One region of the Oceanobacillus timonensis genome, then DNA from elsewhere that is predicted to be linked to it. Evidence: riboswitches for the same ligand, from Rfam matches in the RefSeq annotation. Region 1 holds a riboswitch; each other region holds the start of a gene.
What was found. Region 1 has a riboswitch for S-adenosylmethionine ahead of metK (methionine adenosyltransferase). Riboswitches for the same ligand answer to the same signal wherever they lie in the genome.

Region 1 (2,207 bases):
AGGGCAATATTATTTAAAGGAAACAACAATGGGAATGGATAAATAACACGATAAGAAAAACGTCAGACATCTACAGAGATACCTGACGTTTTTCTTATTGTGCAGTTAGTGCTTTTAGTTCTTCCACTTTATCTGTTTTTTCCCATGGAAATGTAATATCCGTGCGTCCAAAATGACCGTAAGCAGCTGTATTTTGGAAAATAGGTCTTCTTAAATCAAGCATCAGGATAATTCCAGCCGGACGTAAATCAAATAACTCCCGCACTGCTTCGACTAATTTTTCCTCGCTGACCTCTCCTGTACCGAATGTATTAATAGAAATAGAGACCGGTTGCGCCACACCAATCGCATATGCTAATTGCACTTCACATGAATCAGCCAGGCCTGCTGCGACAATATTTTTGGCAACATAACGAGAAGCATACGCAGCAGAACGATCCACTTTCGTTGCATCTTTCCCGCTGAAAGCACCGCCGCCGTGTCGTGCATAGCCTCCATACGTGTCCACAATAATTTTTCTTCCTGTCAGACCGACGTCTCCTTGTGGACCACCCAAGACAAAACGTCCCGTCGGATTAATAAAGTATTTGGTTTTATCATCCAGTAATTCACTCGGTACAACCGCTTCTACAACATGTTTGATAATATCCGCTTCAATTTGTTCATTTGTAATATCTTGATGATGCTGTGCGGAAACCACTATCGTATCTACACGCAGCGGCTGATTATTTTCATCATATTCAACAGTTACCTGTGTTTTACCATCCGGACGAAGATAGCCAACAATCTCTTGTTTTCGGACATCTGCTAATCTTTTCGATAAACGGTGAGCTAAAGCAATCGGCAACGGCATAAGTTCATCCGTCTCATTGCATGCATAGCCAAACATTAATCCCTGGTCTCCAGCTCCGATTGCTTCAATTTCTTCTTCGCTCTCCTGCCCTTGTCTTGCTTCCAGCGCAACATCCACGCCCCCGGCAATATCCGGAGACTGTTCATCGATGGCAGTTAAAACAGCACAGGTTTCTGAGTCAAAACCATATTTTGCTCGTGTATAGCCTATCCCCTTTACCGTTTCACGGACAATGGCGGGAATATCTACATATGTACTTGTAGAAATCTCTCCAGCAACTAAAACAATTCCTGTTGTAACAGTCGTTTCACATGCTACTCTGGCATTCGGATCCTTTGAGAGAATATTGTCCAGAATCGCATCTGAAATTTGGTCAGACATCTTGTCCGGATGCCCTTCCGTAACTGACTCAGAAGTAAATAAACGACGATTTGCAGCCATAAGGCTAACTCCCCTTTTCCTTATATATTACGGAACTCTGCTTCAAGATGAAGTTCAACGTAAACGTATCATTCCACCCAATGGGCTTTCCTTTTTTAAACAAACTTTTAAGCGATTATCTGAAAAAATCTCCTTAAAGTGTGTGTTCAAAAAGTCCGATAAATAGGGCCAAGTCGGCTAAGTTCGCGACGTCCGTGTCGCTACGCCGACACTAGCACGTCGTGTGCGTCGAAAGTTCAAGGCGACGAGATTTTTTCGAACGGAGCGTATGCTTTATAATACGTGAGTATCGAAAAAATCTCGTCAACGCACTTTCGCAGGATGCGGTGGCTTCTGCGTTGCCCACACGACGTGGGCGTACTTAGTAGAAGTTCCTTTTCCTGCCGTGTCATTTTTATTGGACTTTTTGAACTTTCCCTTAAAAACAAAAAAACCTCTCCTACAAAATACATGAGGAAAGGAAAATTATCGGCCTTTCGCTCTTATTGTTCAAGGAATCATCCTTGCATCAGGTTAGCACCTTTCACTTTGAGTGAGGTTGCCGGGCTTCATCGGGTCTGTCCCTCCGCCATCTCTGAATAAGAGTATCCGTTCAATAATTAGATTAACGAAACAAGCTGCTGGTGTCAAGTTAATTGTTATTTGTAGTATGGAAAATTCCAAATAAAATCCTTCCAATAAAATCACGTCTTAACCCCTGTACAGCGGTTTTAAAAAGCCCTTGCAACAAATAACTTAAAAACGAAATAAAGCTCCAAACAGCAGTTTGTAGCACAAAAAATAATTTTTCATAAATTAGTATGGACTATTCTGTTTAATGTGTTATACTAATAAACATAATTTCAAGGATAAAACCATTTTACACTATAAGAAGGAGTGAATCATTGTTTTATGAAAATATTGCGGAGAAGTC
Region 2 (2,207 bases), 490 kb from region 1:
CTGGTTTATTTTCAGCTTTCTATAGCGGAATGCGGGAAATGAAGACAAAAATTATAGAATATCTTCCTTATCTCGGCGGAAAAGTGCCTTATTTTTACCCGGAAAAAGTGATCCGTGATATCGGTGGAATTGCACATGCTACCGGAGAAGAAGTAACGGAACAGCTTGTGGAACAGGCAATGACATTTGATCCGGAAGTGGTGTTAGGCGAACAAGTTGTGGATATGGAGCGAATGGAAGATGGCCATTTTCAACTTCTGAGCAGCAACGGAAATATGCATTATTCAAAAACAGTTATACTGGCAACCGGTTTTGGAACATTGCATTCCGTGAAGCTGGATCATCCAGAAGCGGTCTATTACGAAGAGAAAAGCTTACATTATACAGTCAGAAAGCTGGCGGATTATTATGATAAACATGTTCTTATTTCTGGCGGTGGTAATAGCGCGGTGGACTGGGCGTTAGAACTTGAAAACATCGCCAAAAGTGTCACGCTCATTCATCGCCGTAACCAGTTTAAAGGGCTGGAAAGCAGTGTGACCAAATTGAAAAACTCCCGTGTGGATATAATGACACCATATGAAATAAAAGCATTGCATGGAACGGACGGGCAAGTTGAAAAGGTGATACTTACCCATTTAGAGGACGAAACAAAGGAGAAGGAGATAGAGGTCGACCGATTAGTTGTTAACCATGGATTTCAAATTAACCTCGAGCCAATCACCACATGGGGATTGGAAATGATAGATGGCATGATTGCGGTTGATTCCAGCATGCAGACATCTGTGGAAGGCGTATTTGCTATCGGTGATATTGCACATTATCCAGATAAGCTTGGATTAATTGCCGGGGCATTTAATGAAGGACCAATTGCTGTTAATCATGCGAAAAAAATCGCTGACCCGGAAGATCCCGTGAAGCATTTATTCTCTACAAATTATGCTGGATTTACCGGGGAAGTATAGTGTAAGGAAATGTCTTTCATTTAAAAAGGATAATAAACTAGCCGTTAAAATTGCTTTCTTACATTGACAAAATGGTTTAGCGAGTATACAATTTCCCCATTAAAGTAACATTACAATCTTATAATATATACTTATCCAGAGCGACTGAGGGACAGGCCCAATGACGTCCGGCAACCTCTTTATGAAAAGAAAAGGTGCCAATTCCTGCAAAATAATGCATGTTTATTTTGGGAGATAAGGCGAATGTAAAAACAGCCTTTTTCCTGTGGAAAGAGGCTGTTTTTAATAGATGCATCAAAAAGATTTGGTAAATAACAAGGAGGATAGATTTCGGAAAGTGTTAGAAATAGCAAACATACATACTTAAAAGCAAGAGGAGCATAAATATGAAGAAGAATCACGATAAAGAAAAGAAAAAATTATTGGACCGCATTCCGCATCCGCTGGCGTTGTTATTTTTTATTGTTGTTGCTGCAGCTATTTTAACTTATATTATTCCATCTGGATCGTATGAACGGGAAACCATTGATGGGACAAATCGAACAGTTCCTGATTCATTTGAATATGTAGAGAATAATCCAGTTGGTATTATGGATTTATTTACTGCAATCCCTGAAGGATTCCGGGAAATGGCTGATATCGTCTTTATAACCTTTGCGGCAGCCATGATGTTCGGCCTTTTGGAAAAAACGGGAATGCTTGAAAACACAGTTGGTACACTGGTTCGCAAAGTCGGATTAAAAAGACGTTTCCTTATTGTTGCTATTATGACATTTGTGTACGGATTTTTTGGAATGTTTGTCGGGCTTGAAAATAATATTGCCCTTATTCCAATCGCTGTTTTATTAAGTGTTTCCATAGGCGGTGATGCTGTACTCGGTGCGGGTATTGGAATAGGAGGAGTACTTGTCGGATTTGGTCTTTCTCCATTCAACCCCTATACACTAGGGGTAGGACATCGAATAGCAGAAATGCCGCTATATTCAGGGTGGGTTTTAAGAAGTATCCTGGTGATTGTCGTTTTATCTTTATTAGCCTATTATAATATTCGATATTTTAAAAAGATATTACAGGATCAGAAACATAGTTTGGCACATGGTATTGATACACAGGATATGAAACTGAGTCAGCCGCTTGAATCCTATCGGATGCGTAAAAAGGATATAGCAATGCTGCTTGTGGTGATTGCAGGATTTGTTTTGATGCTGACAGGAATATTTATGAATGACTGGTATATTAATG
Region 3 (2,207 bases), 1.0 Mb from region 1:
TACCTCGGAAAACAAGACAGCTGCAATGGTCGCAGTGGAAAGTAGATTTAGGGTTAATAAAAGGGTGACCAACCTTAAATGAACCTTAAATCCGGGAATATAAAATGACAATATAACATAAAAAAGAGACAGCTAATCTGTCTCTTTTTTATTTTTGGTGTTATGATATATTATACGTTACTAATAACTTGTAACGCCTGCTCAATGTCTGCTTTTAAATCATCTACATCTTCCACACCTACAGAGAAACGGAGCAAATCGTCGCCGATTCCTCGCTGGATTCTTTCCTCTTCCGGCATATCCGCATGTGTCTGCGTGGTAGGATACGTAATAAAACTTTCCACACCGCCTAAGCTTTCAGCAAATACAATGATATCCAGATTAGCTAAAAAAGACTTTACCAGATTGGCGTCTTCTAAGCAAAAGGAAAGCATACCGCCCCTATTAGGGTAAAAAACTTGGCTGACTGCCGGGTGTTCTTCTAAATATGCTGCCAGCTGCTTCGCATTTTCTTCATGACGCTGCATACGGAGTGCAAGTGTTTTTAAGCCGCGGACAAGGAGCCAGCTGTCTGAAGGAGATAACGTAGCACCGGAAGCGTTATGCATTTCAAATATTTTCTCGGATAATTCCGGCGTTTTTGTCACTACAAGACCCGCCAGTACATCGTTATGACCTCCGATATATTTAGTTGCGCTGTGTACGACAATATCTGCTCCAAGTGTAAGAGGTTGTTGTAAGTACGGTGTTAAGAACGTATTATCCACAATAAGCAGCAAGTTATATTTTTTTGCCAGCTCTGCATATTTTTCAATATCTACCTCTTGAAGTAACGGGTTTGTAGGTGTTTCCAAGAAGATAGCTTTTGTATTTTCGTTAATACATCGTTCCGTTTCCAATACATCCTGACATTCATCATACGTTACAGAAACATGATATGCTCTTTCATAATGGTCAAAAATACGATACGTTCCTCCATAGATATCTTTTGTCGCAATAAGATGGTCACCTACTTGGAATAAAGAAGAAAGGATTAATTGAATGGCGGCCATCCCGGAACTGCAGGCGAAAGCGGCGTCTCCTTCTTCTAATTTCGCAAATCCATCTTCCAGTACGGATCTGGTCGGGTTTTTCGTGCGGGTATAATCAAAACCGGTGGAGTGACCAATCTCTTGATGCTGATAAGCTGTTGACAAATGGATTGGCAGGTTTATCGCCCCTGTTCGTTTGTCCGTTTTGTTTCCTAATTGTACCAATGCAGTTTCTAATTTCTTCATTATTTTTCCTCCTCCATAAGAAAAGCTTGCATGAGAATTTGCTATTCCCTATGTATTTTCTGTTAAATCAATAAAAAACCCTTCTTATCCAGAGATAAGAAGGGTGTAATATCAAAATCATCCACATCTCTTATCTTTAAAGGGAAGCCCCCTTCTGGAATTAGCACCTTGCTATCATAAGCCGGTTGCTGAGACATCTGCGGGCCAGTCCCTCCGTCTCTCTGGATAAGAATTAACATATTTATAATTACGTTTACTTTACAAGAGAGAAGCAAAAAAATCAAGCTTTAAATTATTTTTTAATCAAACCGGAAAGCAGGCTACCATCATGTTGAGCAATGATTTGTATATAAAAAATCCGAAAAGTATTTGAAATGGGCTTTGATGAAGATTACAATGGATGTGACGAATTTATAGTTATACGTATATGTAATGGTTGAAATAGTAAAGTAAAACGCACGTGACAGAATAATAATCTTTTAAAAAAAGGAAGAAGATATATGCGCAGAAAAAAATTGTTACTGGTTAACATTTCTTTGTTAACAGGATGTATTGTCATTATTGGTATGGGTATTTATAAAGACAATCATTCTGTGGAATATTCCATGGAAGTAAATACAGAAGATACAGATGGCGGAGACGGGCAGAATGGAGAAAGTGTCGAGCTTTTCACTACTTCTTGGAATGACCGGTTATTAGGAGATAATGAACAAATTTATCAAACGGTTCAATTAGACAATCGTAATAGCTCGCAGCAAGAAGGCAATGAAGCAGAAGAAGCACAGACTGAGAACAATTCCCCGCAAGAGAGAGTAATCGAAACGGAAACAGAAACACATACGAATCAGAAACCAGAAACGCAGGAAAGAAATAATTCGGCTTCGGAGGAAACATCCGCTTACCAAATAACGAATAAAGACACCGATGAAT
Region 4 (2,207 bases), 1.4 Mb from region 1:
TTGCAGAGTTTCCGTGGGGAGAAGCACAAAGTGAAGAATTTACAGTTGATGAAGAAACAGAGTATGACATAACGCCAGGTGTACTAACAAGTGAAGAAAACCGAGATGCAGTTACAGAACAGATAAATAACTATTACGAAACTCATATGGCTGCACTGGTTAACTTAGATATTGATGAATTAACAGATGATGTATCGGATGATTTACGAGAATCGCTCAATGATACATTAAAGAGTGCAACCAATTCAAGTATAGATACGTCTTATGAGGGAGAAATATTGGGGACAAGAATTGACTTTGGACAGACTTCATATGAACTCGGTTCTGGAGGTCGCCATTATGTAACATTACCGGTAGAGATTCATCGAGAATATACAGAAAATAATCAATATCGTGACGATGATCCAGAAGAAGAATACCTTGATAAAAGCCTTACTTTAGAATATTTGGAAGATGAAGAGAAATGGATTGTTTCAGAGGAAGGTGAGGATTATAGTATAACCGGTAATGATGATACGATGGCCGGAGACGATGTTGTTGAAACAGAACTCTAAATGGTTAGAAGCACTTGTTCCATATTGGAATGAGTGCTTCTTTGATTGATAAATCAGAAAAGAAATATGTATTATAGTAGGATAATGGTGCTATCTTATCTTTGTTCAAAGCGTAGGCAATAAGAATTCTACATCTACCATTTCAATTTTACAAAATGTTGTTGAAAATATATTACAGCAAATTGCCTAAATTTTAGTAATCTCCTTGACGAATGCATCGCTTCCATGTAAAGTAAATCATAATTATTCGTATAATTCCATATATTCTTATCCAGAAAGGCGGAGGGACTGGCCCGTTGAAGCCTTAGCAGCAGACGCTGATTTGTACTGTGCTAATTCCAGGAGCATTTTTGCTTGTAGATAAGAAGAGATTTTTATCATATTTAACCTCTTCTTTTATCAGAAGGGGTTTTTTAATTGGATTATTGAATGAATGCAGTAGAGAAAGAGAATGAGGAAGGGGTATTTTAATGACAACAGCAGCAGAAACGAAACATACACGTGCTCCATTCAGAGCAGATCATGTAGGAAGCTTTCTCCGTCCAAAGCGCTTGAAAGATGCACGTACGCAAAAGGCAAAGGGAGAGATTAGCCAAGAACAATTGCGTCAAATTGAGGATGAGGAAATTACGAAACTGGTAGAACAGCAGAAAGAAGCCGGGCTTCAATCAGTGACAGATGGCGAGTTTCGCCGTGCCTGGTGGCATTTTGATTTTCTGGAAGGCTTAGATGGCGTGGAAGGTTATACGGCAGAACAAGGTTTGCAGTTCACTGGAGTTGAAACGAAAAAACGGGGTATTAAAGTAACAGATCAAATTGGCTTCAGTAATCATTATATGATCGAGCATTATAAATTCCTGCATGGTATTGCTGGAGATGCAGTGGCGAAATTTGCAATTCCAAGTCCGAATATGCTCTTTTTCCGGGCGGATTTCGAAGACGGAGTCTATGAAAATGATGAAGCGATTATTGATGATTTGATCACTGCTTATCAAGGGGTGATTCAGGCATTATATGATGAAGGCTGCCGCTACTTACAGCTGGACGACACTTCTTGGGCCACTTTTTTCTCAGAGGAAGGCAGAAATTCTCTGATTGAAAAAGGGAGAGATCCGGAGAAAACAGCAAAATTATGCGCAAGAGCAATCAATGAATCCATAGCAAACAGACCGGATGATATGCTGGTAACGATGCATATTTGCCGGGGGAATTTTCAATCTACCTATATGTCAAGCGGGGGTTATGAAGCAGTGTCAGAAACAATTTTTGGCAGCTTGCAAGTTGATGGTCTGTTCCTGGAGTTTGATGATGACCGTTCGGGCGGATTTGAACCACTTCGTCATGTGAACCGTGATGACTTATATATTGTGCTGGGTCTGATTACGTCGAAATTCAGCGAACTGGAAGATCCGGAAGCTGTGAAGGCAAGGATTGCAGAAGCTGCGGACTATGTACCATTGAACCAGCTTTGTCTCAGCCCTCAATGCGGATTTGCTTCCACAGAGGAAGGAAATTTGTTGAGTGAAGCACAGCAATGGGAAAAAATCCGGCATGTTGTTCGAATTGCGGAAGATGTTTGGAAATAAGGGTGATGAGCAAAGGAGATTTGGAGAGACTATCTTTCCCAATCTCCTTTTTAAAATGAAAGGGCCA

Region 2: linked by a shared signal. The riboswitch ahead of B7E05_RS18145 (YfcC family protein) and the one ahead of metK (methionine adenosyltransferase) in region 1 are both predicted to bind S-adenosylmethionine.
Region 3: linked by a shared signal. The riboswitch ahead of B7E05_RS10520 (methionine biosynthesis PLP-dependent protein) and the one ahead of metK (methionine adenosyltransferase) in region 1 are both predicted to bind S-adenosylmethionine.
Region 4: linked by a shared signal. The riboswitch ahead of B7E05_RS08885 (5-methyltetrahydropteroyltriglutamate--homocysteine S-methyltransferase) and the one ahead of metK (methionine adenosyltransferase) in region 1 are both predicted to bind S-adenosylmethionine.

Annotation. Positions count from the first base shown of each region.
Region 1 covers NZ_LT800497.1:3,196,566-3,198,772, forward strand. Annotated here, with positions in the region: gene B7E05_RS15610 (gamma carbonic anhydrase) at 1-46, shown strand, start outside; gene metK (methionine adenosyltransferase) at 95-1,294, opposite strand; SAM riboswitch class I at 1,774-1,879, opposite strand; gene pckA (phosphoenolpyruvate carboxykinase (ATP)) at 2,186-2,207, shown strand, end outside.
Region 2 covers NZ_LT800497.1:3,689,302-3,691,508, reverse strand. Annotated here, with positions in the region: gene B7E05_RS18150 (NAD(P)/FAD-dependent oxidoreductase) at 1-965, shown strand, start outside; SAM riboswitch class I at 1,094-1,206, shown strand; gene B7E05_RS18145 (YfcC family protein) at 1,352-2,207, shown strand, end outside.
Region 3 covers NZ_LT800497.1:2,161,432-2,163,638, forward strand. Annotated here, with positions in the region: gene spx (transcriptional regulator Spx) at 1-68, shown strand, start outside; gene B7E05_RS10520 (methionine biosynthesis PLP-dependent protein) at 171-1,277, opposite strand; SAM riboswitch class I at 1,405-1,509, opposite strand; gene B7E05_RS10525 (hypothetical protein) at 1,778-2,207, shown strand, end outside.
Region 4 covers NZ_LT800497.1:1,817,624-1,819,830, forward strand. Annotated here, with positions in the region: gene B7E05_RS08880 (TcaA 3rd/4th domain-containing protein) at 1-554, shown strand, start outside; SAM riboswitch class I at 819-921, shown strand; gene B7E05_RS08885 (5-methyltetrahydropteroyltriglutamate--homocysteine S-methyltransferase) at 1,025-2,140, shown strand.